Linked DNA regions of Azospirillum brasilense. The protein of the gene in region 2 binds, or shares a complex with, the protein of the main gene of each other region. Links are inferred from orthologs where the notes say so. Each region holds a gene or a part of one and is shown on either strand. Other genes may lie near its edges.

The links.
Region 1: the proteins of carB (region 2) and carA are in contact, whole or in part, in a solved structure (PDB 1KEE), measured with the Escherichia coli proteins. The link is inferred for Azospirillum brasilense from one-to-one orthologs.

What each region holds. Positions count from the first base shown.
Region 1 is NZ_CP059449.1:1,913,524-1,919,593, forward strand. Bases 2,327-5,233 are described here. They hold carA (glutamine-hydrolyzing carbamoyl-phosphate synthase small subunit), read right to left. Parts: upstream 4,415-5,233; coding sequence 3,239-4,414; downstream 2,327-3,238. Other genes in these bases: H1Q64_RS09105 (response regulator), read right to left, coding at 2,327-2,946; H1Q64_RS09115 (hypothetical protein), read left to right, coding at 4,691-4,882; H1Q64_RS09120 (GatB/YqeY domain-containing protein), read left to right, coding at 4,864-5,233. In the rest of the region: more of H1Q64_RS09105, read right to left, coding at 1-2,326; more of H1Q64_RS09120, read left to right, coding at 5,234-5,325; dnaG (DNA primase), read left to right, coding at 5,364-6,070. UniProt on the Escherichia coli protein: Small subunit of the glutamine-dependent carbamoyl phosphate synthetase (CPSase).
Region 2 is NZ_CP059449.1:1,513,452-1,520,404, forward strand. Bases 1,370-5,159 are described here. They hold carB (carbamoyl-phosphate synthase large subunit), read right to left. Parts: upstream 4,822-5,159; coding sequence 1,570-4,821; downstream 1,370-1,569. Other genes in these bases: greA (transcription elongation factor GreA), read right to left, coding at 1,370-1,487; H1Q64_RS07210 (hypothetical protein), read left to right, coding at 5,144-5,159. Also shown: H1Q64_RS07195 (dienelactone hydrolase family protein), read left to right, coding at 1-879; more of greA, read right to left, coding at 1,014-1,369; more of H1Q64_RS07210, read left to right, coding at 5,160-5,959; H1Q64_RS07215 (hypothetical protein), read left to right, coding at 6,019-6,369; H1Q64_RS07220 (MgtC/SapB family protein), read left to right, coding at 6,454-6,953. UniProt on the Escherichia coli protein: Large subunit of the glutamine-dependent carbamoyl phosphate synthetase (CPSase).

The DNA.
Region 1 (6,070 bases), 400 kb from region 2 along the record:
CGCCGAAGCCCGCTGGATCTCCGCATAGCCGGTGACCATAAGGACCGGCAGGCCGGGGCGCCGGGCGCGCAACTCCCGCACCAGTTCCAACCCCGTCATGCCGGGCATCGCGTAATCGGTCAGCACGAGGTCCACCTCCGGGTCGCGGGCGAAGGCGTCCAGCGCGTCGGGGCCGCTCGACGCCTCCATGATGCGGAAACCGGCGTGCTCCAGAACCGTCGCGGTCGCCATGCGGACCAGCGCCTCGTCCTCCACCAGCAGGATGGTGGCGGGGCGGGGCGGGGATTGGACGGCGGCGGGAAGCTCGGCGTCCGGGGTGGCATCCTCCTCGGCGTCGGCCCGCGGCAGATACAGCGTCACCGTTGTGCCGGCGCCCAGCCGGGTCGTCAGGACCACCGTTCCGCCGGATTGCGCGGCCAGCCCGTGCACCATCGACAGGCCCAGGCCGGTGCCGTGCCCGACGCCCTTCGTCGTGAAGAAGGGTTCGAAGGCGCGCGCCGCCGTCTCCTCGCTCATCCCGCTGCCGGTGTCGGCGACGGCGATGGACACGCAGTCCCCGGCGGCGAGGTCGAGCGGCCGTCCCTCCATGTCGTCCGGGCAATTGCCGGTGCGGATGGTCAGGGTGCCGCCCGCCGCCATAGCGTCCCGCGCGTTGATTGCGAGGTTGAGGATGGCCATTTCGAGCTGGTTCGGGTCGACCCGCGCCGGCCACAGGCTGGGCTCGGTCTCCGTCACGATGCGGGTGGTGCCGCCCAGTGTGCGCTCCAGCAGCCCGCCCATGCCGGTGACCAGGGCGCCGACGTCGACCGTCTTCGGTTCCAGCCGCTGCCGGCGGGAGAAGGCCAGCAGATGCTGGGTCAGGGTGGCGCCGCGCTCCACCGCCTTCTCCGCCATGTCGAGGGCTTGGGGATGGCTGGCTCCACCGTTTTCCCCCGCGGCGCGCAGCAGGTAGAGCGAGGTGCCGATGGCCTGGAGCAGGTTGTTGAAGTCGTGGGCGATGCCGCCGGTGAGCTGGCCGATGGCCTCCATCTTGCGGGCCTGGTGCAGCGTCTCCTCGATCTCGCGCAGGGCCTGGCCGGTGCGCTCCCGTTCCTCGACGTCGCGGGCGACGTGATAGGCGCCGATGCGCCGCCCGCTGGAGTCCAGGATCGTGCCGAAGGCCAGCTCGTAGCGCTTGCGCTGCAGGGTGGGGTCGCCCAACTCCTCCACGATGGTGAAGCGCTCTCCGCCCAGCGCGCGGCTCCACAGGGATTCCGTGGTGACCTGCGCGGTGGGCAGATGCTCCATCATCTCCAGCAGGCGCTGACCGATGGCCGGGCGGTGGCCGTACAGCGCCTCGACCTCCCGTTGGTAGGCGCCGTTGAACAGGATGTAACGAAGCTCCTGGTCCACCGCGACGATCAGGTCGGTGGAGCTTTCGATGATCGCGGCGAACAGGCGGCGGTCGGAGGCGTGGCGGTCCACCAGTTCGCCCAACTGCATCTCGTGGGCGCGCCGCCGCTCCGTCACGTCCTCCAGGATGCCGACGGCGCGGGTGGTGCCGTCCGGGTCGGTCAGGCAGGACCCGCGCATGGCCAGCCAGCGCACCTGCCCGTCGGGCGAGCCGACGGGGAATTCCGCTTCCAGCTCGCCCTTCGACGGGGCGTCGCGGAAAAGGGCGGCGCGGATGGCATTGCGGTGGTCCGCCGCGACGTTGCGAATCCAGGATTCGACCGAGGCGCCGTCGAGCACCGGGACGCCCAGGAGGGCGGCGGTGTGGTCCGAGCCGTGGAAGCGGCGGCTGCGCATGTCGAAGCGCCAGACGCCCAGCCCGACGACCTCCATGACCAGCCGCTGCTGCGCCTCGCTGTCGCGCAGGCGGCGGGCCGCCCGGTTCAGCGCGCCGGCCACCGCGTTGACCTCGCGGATCGGCGCGGGGGCGGTCATCACCGGCGATGCGTGCGGGCCGTCGCGCCCCAGCGCCAGGGCGGAACCGGCCAACGCCGCGACCGGATCGGCGATGCGCCGCCCGACCGCCAGAGCCATCGCCAAGCTGACCAGCAGCAGGATTCCGCCGCCGCACAACACCAGCGTGACCGAGCGGCGCATGGGTTCGGCGATCAGCCTCTGCGGCACGCCGACGGCGACGGTCCAGCCCGACAGCTCCGACCGGGCGAAGGCGTTGAACAGCGGCGTGCCGTCCCGCGCCACGGCGGTGAAGGTCCCGGAACTCGCCGAGGCGGTCCGGCGGAACACCTCCGCTGAAATCGGCGTGCCGGTGAAGGTGTCGGAGGCCGCGGTCCGGGTGATGACGACGCCTTGCCGGTCCCACAGGGCGGCGATCCATCCCTCCGGAAGGCTTTGCTGGCGCAGCACCTCGATGAACATCTCGGTTGGGATGCTCATGGCCAGCACATGCTCCGAGGGTCCATTCCGCGTGATCGGCAACGCGACGGCGACCAGGGGGCGTTGGGCGACGACGCCCGTGAAGATCTCGGAAATCTGGGTCTGACCGCTGTCCGCCGTCCGCCGGACGAGGCCCGTAACCGCGGTGCGGGGAAGCGGCTCCCCGAACGGGCGGCGCGTGTTGATCAGCTGCTGGCCTTGGGCGTTGCTTAGCACGATATGGACGCCCTCGCGCCGGGAGCCCTTGTGCTGAAGCACCTCGGTCGCCTGCCTGTGGAAAGCCGCGAGATCGCCCTTCACCAAGTGGGGAGAGGTGGTGAGCACCTGGAGCGCCGTCTCCATCGCCATGAGTTCGCGGTCGATGGCGACGGCCAGCGTCCGGGCCAGATCCTGGCCGGATCGCTCGATTGCGGCGCTCTGCGTCTCGGCCATGCGGAAGACCGTCCAGCCGGCGAATCCCAGCATCGGCAGCAGCGCCGCCATGACCAGCAGCACCAGCCCGGTGCGGAGCGACAGGCCGCCGGCCCGGGGCTGGTCGTCGCCCAGGCCGCCGTCGTTCATGGCGGGTGCGTTGTCATCCTGAGCGTGCACAGGCAAGGAATGTCATGCTCCGGTATGCAAGGCGAGGGGCGCGCCCGTAACCATCGCAGAGTCCGGCAGCAAAGGACACACCTTTGACGGAGCAGGGTTTTTATCGAAGGGGGTGGAAAAATCAGCCAACCCGCCCGATAGGGGGGTGTCGGTTGGGCAAAAAAGGAGACGGGCGGCGGCTCCGCGTGACCGGACGGCTGAACAAGAAAAAGGAGCCGCAAGCGGCTCCTCTCCCATCATCGGCCGGTGCGTCCGCCGGGCGTCAGACCGTCTGCTTGCCGTCCATCAACGCCACGAAGCGGTCGAACAGATAGTGGCTGTCCTGCGGGCCGGGCGAGGCCTCCGGGTGGTACTGCACCGAGAAGACCGGCTTGTTCTTCAACCGGATGCCCTCGTTGGTGCCGTCGAACAGGCTGACGTGGGTCACCTCGGCATCGGCGGGCAGGGTCTCCTCCATCACCACGAAACCGTGGTTCTGGCTGGTGATCTCCACTCGGCCGGAAGCCAGATCCTTCACCGGATGGTTGGCGCCGCGGTGGCCCAGCGGCATCTTCTTCGTCTTGGCGCCCAGCGCCAGCGAGAGCATCTGGTGGCCCAGGCAGATGCCGAACATCGGCAGGCCGGTGTCCAGCAGGCCCTTGATCGTCGGCACGGCGTATTCGCCGGTGGCCGCGGGGTCGCCGGGGCCGTTCGACAGGAAGACGCCGTCCGGCTTGTGGCGCATCACATCCTCGACGGTGGCGGTGCCCGGGACCACGGTCACCTTGCAGCCGGCAGCCGCGAGGCAGCGCAGGATGTTGCGCTTGGCGCCGAAATCGATCGCCACGACGTGGAAGCGCGGGCTCTCCTGCGTGGCGTAGCCGGCGCCGAGCGTCCAGGCGCCCTCATCCCAGCCGTAAGTCTGGCGGCACGAGACGTCCTTGGCGAGGTCCATGCCCTCCAGCCCCGGCCAGCCCTTGGCCTTGGCGACCAGAGCGTCGAGGTCGAATTTGCCGTCCGGCGCGTGGGCGACGACGCCGTTCGGCGCGCCGAGGTCACGGATGCGGCGGGTCAGGCGGCGGGTGTCCACCCCGGCCAGACCGACCAGCCCGTAGCTCTTCAGCCAGTCGTCGAGATGGCGCGTGGCGCGCCAGTTCGAAGGGTCGGTGACGTCGGCGCGCAGGATCAGGCCGCGCGCGGCGGGGGTCACCGTCTCGATGTCTTCCGGGTTGGCGCCGGTGTTGCCGATGTGGGGGAAGGTGAAGGTGATGATCTGCCCGGCGTAGCTGGGGTCGGTCAGGATTTCCTGATAACCGGTCATCGAGGTGTTGAAGCACACCTCGCCCACCGAATCCCCCACCGCACCGATGCCTCGGCCCTTGAAGACGGTGCCGTCGGCCAGAACCAGGACACCGGTGTAAGCGCCGGCATCGCCCGCCGGGAGAGTCGATTGAGCCATCCTTCAGACCTTATCAAGAGCCGCCGCGGGCCACATATTCCTGCTTCGCGGAACGTCGGCGCCGCGTCCCGCCCCGCTGGGCGCACGCGTCGTCGTCGGTCCGTGCCCCTCCATCCCGTTTCCTTGCGGTCGGGTGTCTGAGCCTGGATCGATTAGTCGGGACGGGTGAGCCGGTCAACCGTATATGACGATTGGTACCCCGATTTCCAGCGGCGCGTTTGCATAATCGCCGTGCTTCACCGGTGGGGCTTGGCTGTTGGAAGGGCGGTTGGGGGCGTGAAGCGGTTCTTCGGAATTGACGTGGCAATCCGGCGCAAATTTAGGAATATTGCCGGTTCGCGCCGCGTCTCCCGCACCACCCCACGGATGGGGACGGTGCGGATGCTGCCGAGCGGCCGTTATCGTTTCGACCTGATGAACACACCTGACGAACACGAAGGACACACGCAATGCTGCGCACGCGCCTGAACGAGGCTTTGAAGCAGGCGATGCTCGCCAAGAACCAGCGCGCCGTCTCGACCGTGCGCCTGATCCTGGCCGCGCTGAAGGACCGTGACATCGCGGCGCGTTCGCGCGGCGTCACCGACGGCATCGACGAGGCTGAGATCCTCTCCATGCTGCAGACGATGATCAAGCAGCGCGGCGAGTCGATCAAGCTGTACGAGCAGGGTGGCCGCCTGGAGTTGGCCGAGCAGGAGCGCGAGGAGATCACCATCATCGAGGGCTTCCTGCCCAAGCAGATGTCGGAGGAGGAGGTGGCCGTCGCCGTGAAGACGGTGGTGGACGAGATCGGCGCCACCTGCATTAAGGACATGGGCAAGGTGATGGCGGAGCTGAAGGCGCGCTACGCCGGCCAGATGGACTTCGCCAAGGTCAGCGGCACCGTGAAGCAGCAGCTCTCGGCCTGCTGACGGTGCGGTCGCCGATCTAGCACGGGTGCCGCCCGACCATGGCCTTCCCGCCCCAATTCCTGGAAGAGCTTCGCACCCGTCTCGCCCTGTCGGACGTGGTGGGCAAGCGCCTGCGCCTGATCCGCGCCGGCCGCGAGTACAAGGCGCCGTGCCCCTTCCACAATGAGAAGTCGCCCTCCTTCTACGTCAACGACCAGAAGGGCTTCTTCCACTGCTTCGGCTGCGGGGCGCACGGTGACATCATCGGCTTCGTCATGCGCCACGACAACCTCGCCTTTCCGGAGGCGGTGGAGGCGCTGGCCGGCGAGGCGGGGATGCCGGTTCCCCGCGCCACGGAAGAGGACAAGCAGCGCTACGAGCGGCGCAAGACGCTGCACGATCTGGTGGAGCAGGCCGCCCGCTGGTTCGAGCAGCAGCTCTACGCCCCCGCGGGCCGCGCCGGGTTGGAGTATTTCCAGCGCCGCGGGCTGGACACCGACGGCATGGCGCGTTTCCGCCTGGGCTTCGCCCCCGCCGATTCCGGTGCGCTGCGCGGCCAGCTTCTGAAGCAGGGCTTCTCGGAAGAGGACATGGTGACCGCCGGCCTGCTGAAGCGGCCGGACGACGGGCGCACGCCCTACAGCTTCTTCCGCAACCGGGTGATCTTCCCGGTGACCGACCGGCGCAGCCGGGTGGTCGCCTTCGGCGGGCGCATCCTGGAGGGCGACGGCCCGAAATACGTCAACACCGCCGACACGCCGCTGTT
Region 2 (6,953 bases):
CGCCTTTTCCTGCCGACGCTGGCGCTCGCCGCCGCCTTGGCCTTGCCGCCCCTGCTCGGCTCCCCGCCGGCGGTGGCGGCCACGCCGGGCGTCCATGCGGAGGAGATCGTCCGCTTCCCCTCGCTCGACGCCGACCTGAACAGTGGCGCCCCGACGCCCCTGACCGGGCGCTTCCTGCGCCCCAGGGCCGACGGCCCCTATCCCACCGTCGTCCTGCTGCATGGCTGCAGCGGCCTCTATGCCAAGACCGGGCGGGTGGCCTCCCGGCACATCGACTGGGCGCTGACGCTGCGCGAGCAGGGCTACGCGGTGCTGATGGTCGACAGCTTCGGCCCGCGCGGCGTGGCGGAGGTCTGCACGGTGAAGGACCGCCCTGTCCGGGCGACGGAGGAGCGCAAGCGCGACGCCTGGGCGGCGCTGGCCTATCTGCGCGCGCGCAGCGACGTGGACAGCGACCGGATCGCCCTGATGGGCTGGTCGCAGGGGGCGGGCACGGTGCTGGCCGCCTATGGGCCGGGCGGGCAGGGGAACGGATTCCGCGCCGCCATCGCCTTCTATCCCGGCTGCCGGACGCCGCTGAGCGACGCCGATTGGCAGCCGGAAGGGCCGTTGCTGATGCTGCTGGGCGGCAAGGACGAATGGACCCCGGCCGAGCGCTGCCTGGAACTGGCGAGCCGCGAGCCGGTGAAGGAGCGCACCGAGGTGGTGGTCTATCCCGACGCCCATCACGGCTTCGACTCCCCCCATGCGCCGCTGCGCAAGCGCCGCAATCTGGCGACCGCCCCCGCGGGCGAGGCGACGGTCGGCACCGACGAGTCCGCCCGCAAGGATGCCATCGAACGGGTCAGCGCCTTCCTGGCGGAGCGGCTGCGGGGCTAGCAGGCTGTTCCAAGGATGGAAACAAAGGATAAAAACAAAGCGCCCCGCATCGGTTGTCGGTGCGGGGCGTTTCGGTTCGCGGTCGGTGGCGGGGCCGCGTCTTGCGAACCGGCCCCTCAAGCTTGAACCCGCGCTTACTTGAAGGCGACGGTGACGATCTCGTAGACCTTGGAACCGCCCGGCGTGGAGACTTCCACGCTGTCGCCGACCGACTTGTTGATCAGCGCGCGGGCCAGCGGCGCCTGGATGGACAGCATGCCGTTCTTGATGTCGCTCTCGTCCTGGCCGACGATCTGGTAGGTGATCTCCTCGTCGGTGTCCTCGTCCGCGAGCGTGACAGTGGCGCCGAACTTCACCGAACTGCCGGACAGCTTCGTCGGGTCGATAACCTCGGCGCGGCTGATCTTGTCCTCCAGCTCCGCGACGCGGCCCTCGATGAAGCTCTGGCGTTCACGAGCGGCGGTGTATTCGGCGTTCTCCGACAGGTCCCCGTGCTCACGCGCCTCGGCGATCGCCTTGATGACGTTGGGCCGTTCGACAGTCTTGAGGTGCTTCAACTCCTCTTGCAGGCGGTTGTATCCCGCCGCAGTCATTGGAACTTTTTCCATCGTTCAATCCATCACCATGCCGACGCAGCGCCCTGGGAAAGCTACGGCGCGGCGGAGGAGGTCCGCCGCGCCGTAAACTGTCCTAATAGGAACCGCTAAGGTACGACTGCAACGGCGCGACTTCAAGGCTGCCGTTCCGGAGTGCGGCAATCGCTTCCACCGCCGCGCGTGCACCGGCCATGGTGGTGTAGTAAGGCAGGTTGTAGGTCAGCGCCGTGCGCCGCAGGCTGAAGCTGTCGGACAGGGCCTGCGCGCCGTCCGTGGTGTTGATGACCAGATGCACCTCGCCGTTGATCATCGCGTCGACGATGTGCGGCTGGCCTTCCACCACCTTGTTGATCGACTCCGCCGGGACGCCGGCTTGGCGCAGCGCCGCCGCGGTGCCGGTGGTCGCCAGGACGCGGAAGCCCATGGCGTGCAGCTTCTGCCCGATCTGCACGGCCGACGGCTTGTCGCGCTCCTTCACCGAGATGAAGACGGTGCCCTGGACCGGCAGGGTGACGCCGGCGCCGAGCTGCGACTTGGCGAAGGCCAGCGCGAAGTTGTGGTCGAGGCCCATCACCTCGCCCGTCGACTTCATCTCCGGGCCGAGCACGATGTCCACGCCGGGGAAGCGGGCGAAGGGGAACACGGCCTCCTTCACGGCGGTGTGCGGCGGGGTCGGGCCGTTCAGCGTGAAGTCGGCCAGCTTCTCCCCGGCCATGACGCGGGCGGCGATCTTGGCGATGGCGGTGCCGGTGGCCTTGGCGACGAAGGGCACCGTGCGGCTGGCGCGCGGGTTGACCTCCAGGATGTAGACCGTGCCGTCCTTGACCGCGAACTGGACGTTCATCAGGCCGACGACGTGCAGGGCGCGGGCCAGCGCCTCGCCCTGGCGGCCGATCTCGGCGATGGTCTCGGCGGGCAGCGAGTAGGGCGGAAGCGCGCAGGCCGAGTCGCCGGAATGGATGCCGGCCTCCTCGATGTGCTCCATGATGCCGGCGATGTAGACCTGACCGGTGGCGTCGGCCACCACGTCCACGTCCACCTCGATGGCGTCCTGCAGGTAGCTGTCGATCAGCACCGGGTTCTTGCCCGACACCTTCACGGCGTTGCCCATGTAGCGCTTGAGCCCGGCCATGTCGTGGACGATCTCCATGGCACGGCCGCCCAGCACGTAGGACGGGCGGATGACCACCGGGAAGCCGATCCGTGCGGCGACCGTCTCCGCCTCCTCCAGCGACCGGGCGAGGCCGTTGGCCGGCTGGAGCAGGTCGAGCTGGTGCAGCAGCTTCTGGAAGCGCTCACGGTCCTCGGCGAGATCGATGGCGTCCGGCGAGGTGCCGAGGATCGGTATGCCGGCTTTCTCCAGCGCGTCGGCCAGCTTCAGCGGGGTCTGGCCGCCGAACTGCACGATGCAGCCGAGCACCGTGCCGTTGCGCTGCTCGACGCGGACCAGCTCGATCACGTCCTCGGCGGTCAACGGCTCGAAATACAGGCGGTCGGCGGTGTCGTAGTCGGTGGAGACCGTCTCCGGGTTGCAGTTGACCATGATGGTCTCGATGCCGGCCTCCCGCAGCGCGTAGACGGCGTGGACGCAGCAATAGTCGAACTCGATGCCCTGGCCGATGCGGTTCGGCCCGCCGCCCAGGATGACGACCTTCTTCTTCTCGGTCGGGTCCGATTCGCACTCGGCGGCACCGGTGCCGTCGGTCTCGTAGGTCGAGTACATGTAGGGCGTGCGCGAGGCGAACTCGGCGGCACAGGTGTCGATGCGCTTGAAGACCGGCGTGACCCCGGCGGCGCGGCGGGCCTCGGCGACCTCGCCCTCGCTCGTGCCGGCCAGCTCGGCCAGACGGGCGTCGGAGAAGCCCATCTGCTTCAGCGCCTGCCAGCCGGCCTTGTCGGTCGGCAGGCCGCCGCTGCGGATCGCCTGCTCGCGGTCCACGATGGCCTTGATCTGCTCCAGGAACCACGGGTCGTACTTGGAGACCTGCTGGACCTCGGCGACGGTGAAGCCGTGGCGGAAGGCCTGGGCGATGACCAGCAGGCGGTCCGGCGTCGGGCGGGCCAGCGCGCCGCGGATGGCGGCGGCGTCCGGCGTGTCGCTGTCGCCGATGCGCACCTCGTTGAAGCCGGTCAGGCCGGTCTCCATGGAGCGCAGCGCCTTCTGCACCGACTCCTGGAAGGTGCGGCCGATCGACATGGCCTCGCCCACCGACTTCATCGAGGTGGTCAGCAGCGGCTCGGTGCCGGCGAACTTCTCGAAGGTGAAGCGCGGCATCTTGGTGACGACGTAGTCGATCGTCGGCTCGAAGCTGGCCGGGGTGGTGCCGGTGATGTCGTTGGTCAGCTCGTCCAGCGTGTAGCCGATGGCCAGCTTCGCGGCGATCTTGGCGATCGGGAAGCCGGTGGCCTTGGAGGCCAGCGCGGAGGAGCGCGACACGCGCGGGTTCATCTCGATGACGATCAGGCGGCCGTTCGCCGGGTTCACCGCGAACTGGACGTTGGAACCGCCGGTCTCCACCCCGATCTCGCGCAGCACCGCGATCGAGGCGTTGCGCATGATCTGGTATTCCTTGTCCGTCAGCGTCAGCGACGGGGCGACGGTGATCGAATCGCCGGTGTGGACGCCCATCGGGTCGATGTTCTCGATGGCGCAGACGATGATGCAGTTGTCCGCCTTGTCGCGGACGACCTCCATCTCATACTCCTTCCAGCCCAGCACCGATTCCTCGATCAGCACCTCGCCGACCGGGCTGGCGCGCAGGCCGCCGCGCACGATGTCCTCGAACTCGGCGCGGTTGTAGGCGATGCCACCGCCGGTGCCGGCCAGCGTGAAGCTGGGGCGGATGATCGCGGGCAGCCCGACGAACTCCAGCGCCTCGGTCGCCTCCTGCATGTTGCGCACGAGGCGCGAGCGCGGCGATTCCAGGCCCAGCTTGTCCATGGCGTCGCGGAACAGGATGCGGTCCTCGGCCTTGGCGATGACGTCGCGCTTGGCGCCGATCATCTCCACGCCCAGCCGCTCCAGCGTGCCATCGTCGGACAGCGCCATGGCGGTGTTCAGCGCGGTCTGGCCGCCCATGGTCGGCAGCAGGGCGTCGGGGCGCTCCTTCTCCAGGATCTTCGCCACCACGGCCGGGGTGATCGGCTCGATGTAGGTGGCGTCGGCCAGACCCGGATCGGTCATGATGGTGGCCGGGTTGGAGTTGACCAGGATGACGCGGAAGCCTTCCTCGCGCAGCGCCTTGCACGCCTGGACGCCGGAGTAATCGAACTCGCAAGCCTGGCCGATGACGATCGGCCCCGCGCCGATGATGCAGATGGATTTGATATCAGTGCGCTTGGGCATGGGTCCGCTTCTCGACGTTCGTGCAGCAAAAGCCCCCTCGCGCCATTGGCCCCTTGGCAGGGGCGCGGGTGTGAGAGGGCACGGATCAATATGTCGTTGCGAGGCCCCTTTATAGGGAACAAGGCGGCGCGGGGGAAGGGGTGGGATGATGCGCGGGCCACATGTCTGAAACATCGCCAGCGGGCGGCGAGGCAAGGCTTGAACCCGCGCCGAAAGGGCGTCATCAATCGGGGTGCGCCGGAAACCCGGCGTGTTCCGAATTCGTCCAGCGGGAGAAACCCGCACACCTGATCCTGATTGCCGCCGGAGTTCGTGCCCAACGATGACCCACGCTTTCGCCAAGGACAGCCGCGCCTGCGCCGCCTGCGTTTCGTGGGGGGGTGACCGCGCCCTGTCGGACGACAACACGCTCGTCCACGTCGACCGCTACAGCGCGGAGGGGGAGTGCCGGACGGCGACCAGCCAGGATTACCGGAAGGTCACGCGCTCCTACCACACCTGCCAGACCTGGGCGCCGCTGCCGATGCTGAAGAAGCACGGCGGACGGCCGGAGCGTCAGCCGGTCTTCGCCAGCCGCCCGGCGCCCGCCGCCGCGAAGCCGGTTGCGGAGGCCGTGGTGGCCGCGCCGGTGCGCGCGGTTCCGGCCGCCGCCGCCGTTCCGCCGCCGCCGCCCGCGCCGCCGGTCTGCCGGTCGGAGCCGCTGGACCTCGAGCAGATCCCGCAGATCGCCAGCCTGATCTACGTCCATTGGCGGCGCGTCCGTCGCGGGCGCGCGATGCCGGAGGCACGCGACATCGACACCGCGCAGATCCGCGAATGCGTGCCGCGCCTGTGCCTGATGGAGCCGCTGCGCGGCGGCGAGGGTTTCCTCTACCGCGCCTGCGGGCGGGCGGTGCAGCGCCGGATCGGCCAGCGCGCGGTGCCGCGCCCGGTCAGCGATTGCCACCCCGCCGAAGCGGCGGCGCGTTTCAACGCCGACCTGCGCGCCTGTCTGGAGACGGGGGAGCCGCGCGGCCTGCTGGTGCGCGACGACCCGATGCTGCCGGGCGCGCGCTTCGTCGAACTGCTGCTGCCGCTGTCCGACGAGGACGGCCGCCCGGCCCGCGTGCTGGCCTTCCGGCACGTGCCGGGGGGCTGACGGAGGCCGCGGTGCCCTGGAGCGCGCAGCCCCCGCCGGAGCCCCCACCGGAGTCTCCGATGCCGGCGCCCGGCGGTGCCGGGCCGGCCGGCGGCGCCGACATGGTGGGAGTCTGGCCGTCCGCCGTCTGGATCGTCGTCGGCACGCTCTTCTATCTGGAACATCCGCAGAGCTTCGCCGGCTGGAAGGGCGCACTCTATTATGTGGTCGGCACCGCCGTCGTGGCGCTGGTGATCGGCCTCGTCAGCCTGAGCCTGCGCCGCGCCGTCGCCGGCATGCTGGCCGAGGTATTCCCCCGCCGCGACCGCTTCACCGACCTCGTGAGCCTGATGCTGCGGCTGATGCTGGCCATCGCGGAGGGTATGCTGGTGGCCCTGTTCGCCCGCTGGACGCTGGGTGCGCTGGGCTAGGGTGGGGGGTAGGGTGATCCTTCGCCAACCAATCGGCGCTACACTGTGCTTTCCGGGACCGATCGTCCTGGGGGGAGGGGCGTCATGCTGAACCTGTCCGCCTACTGGTCGCCGGCCGAACTGGCCGTGAACGGCATCATCCTGCTGCATCTGGTCGGGGCGCTGGGGCTCGGCATCCTGATGGGGTACGAGCGCTCCTTCCACGGGCGGGCGGCGGGGATGCGCACCTACGCGCTGGTCTGCCTCGCCTCGACGGCGCTGACCGTCGTCAACGCCTATCCCGGCCTGTGGTACGGCGGCATCGGGAGCGGAAGCGGCGGGGGCGGGGACCCGACGCGGGTCATCCAGGGCATCGTGACCGGCATCGGCTTTCTCGGCGCCGGGGTCATCATGCGGGAGGGCTTCTCCATCCGCGGCCTGTCCACCGCGGCATCGATCTGGACGGCGGCGGCGATCGGGGTGACCATCGGGCTGGGCTTCTACGCCGCGGCCATCGGCTTGGCCTTTCTGGTCATTCTGGTGATGAGCGCCTTCCGCCGGCTGGAGGCGGTGCTGCCCCACCACACGGTGGTCCAGGTGATGCT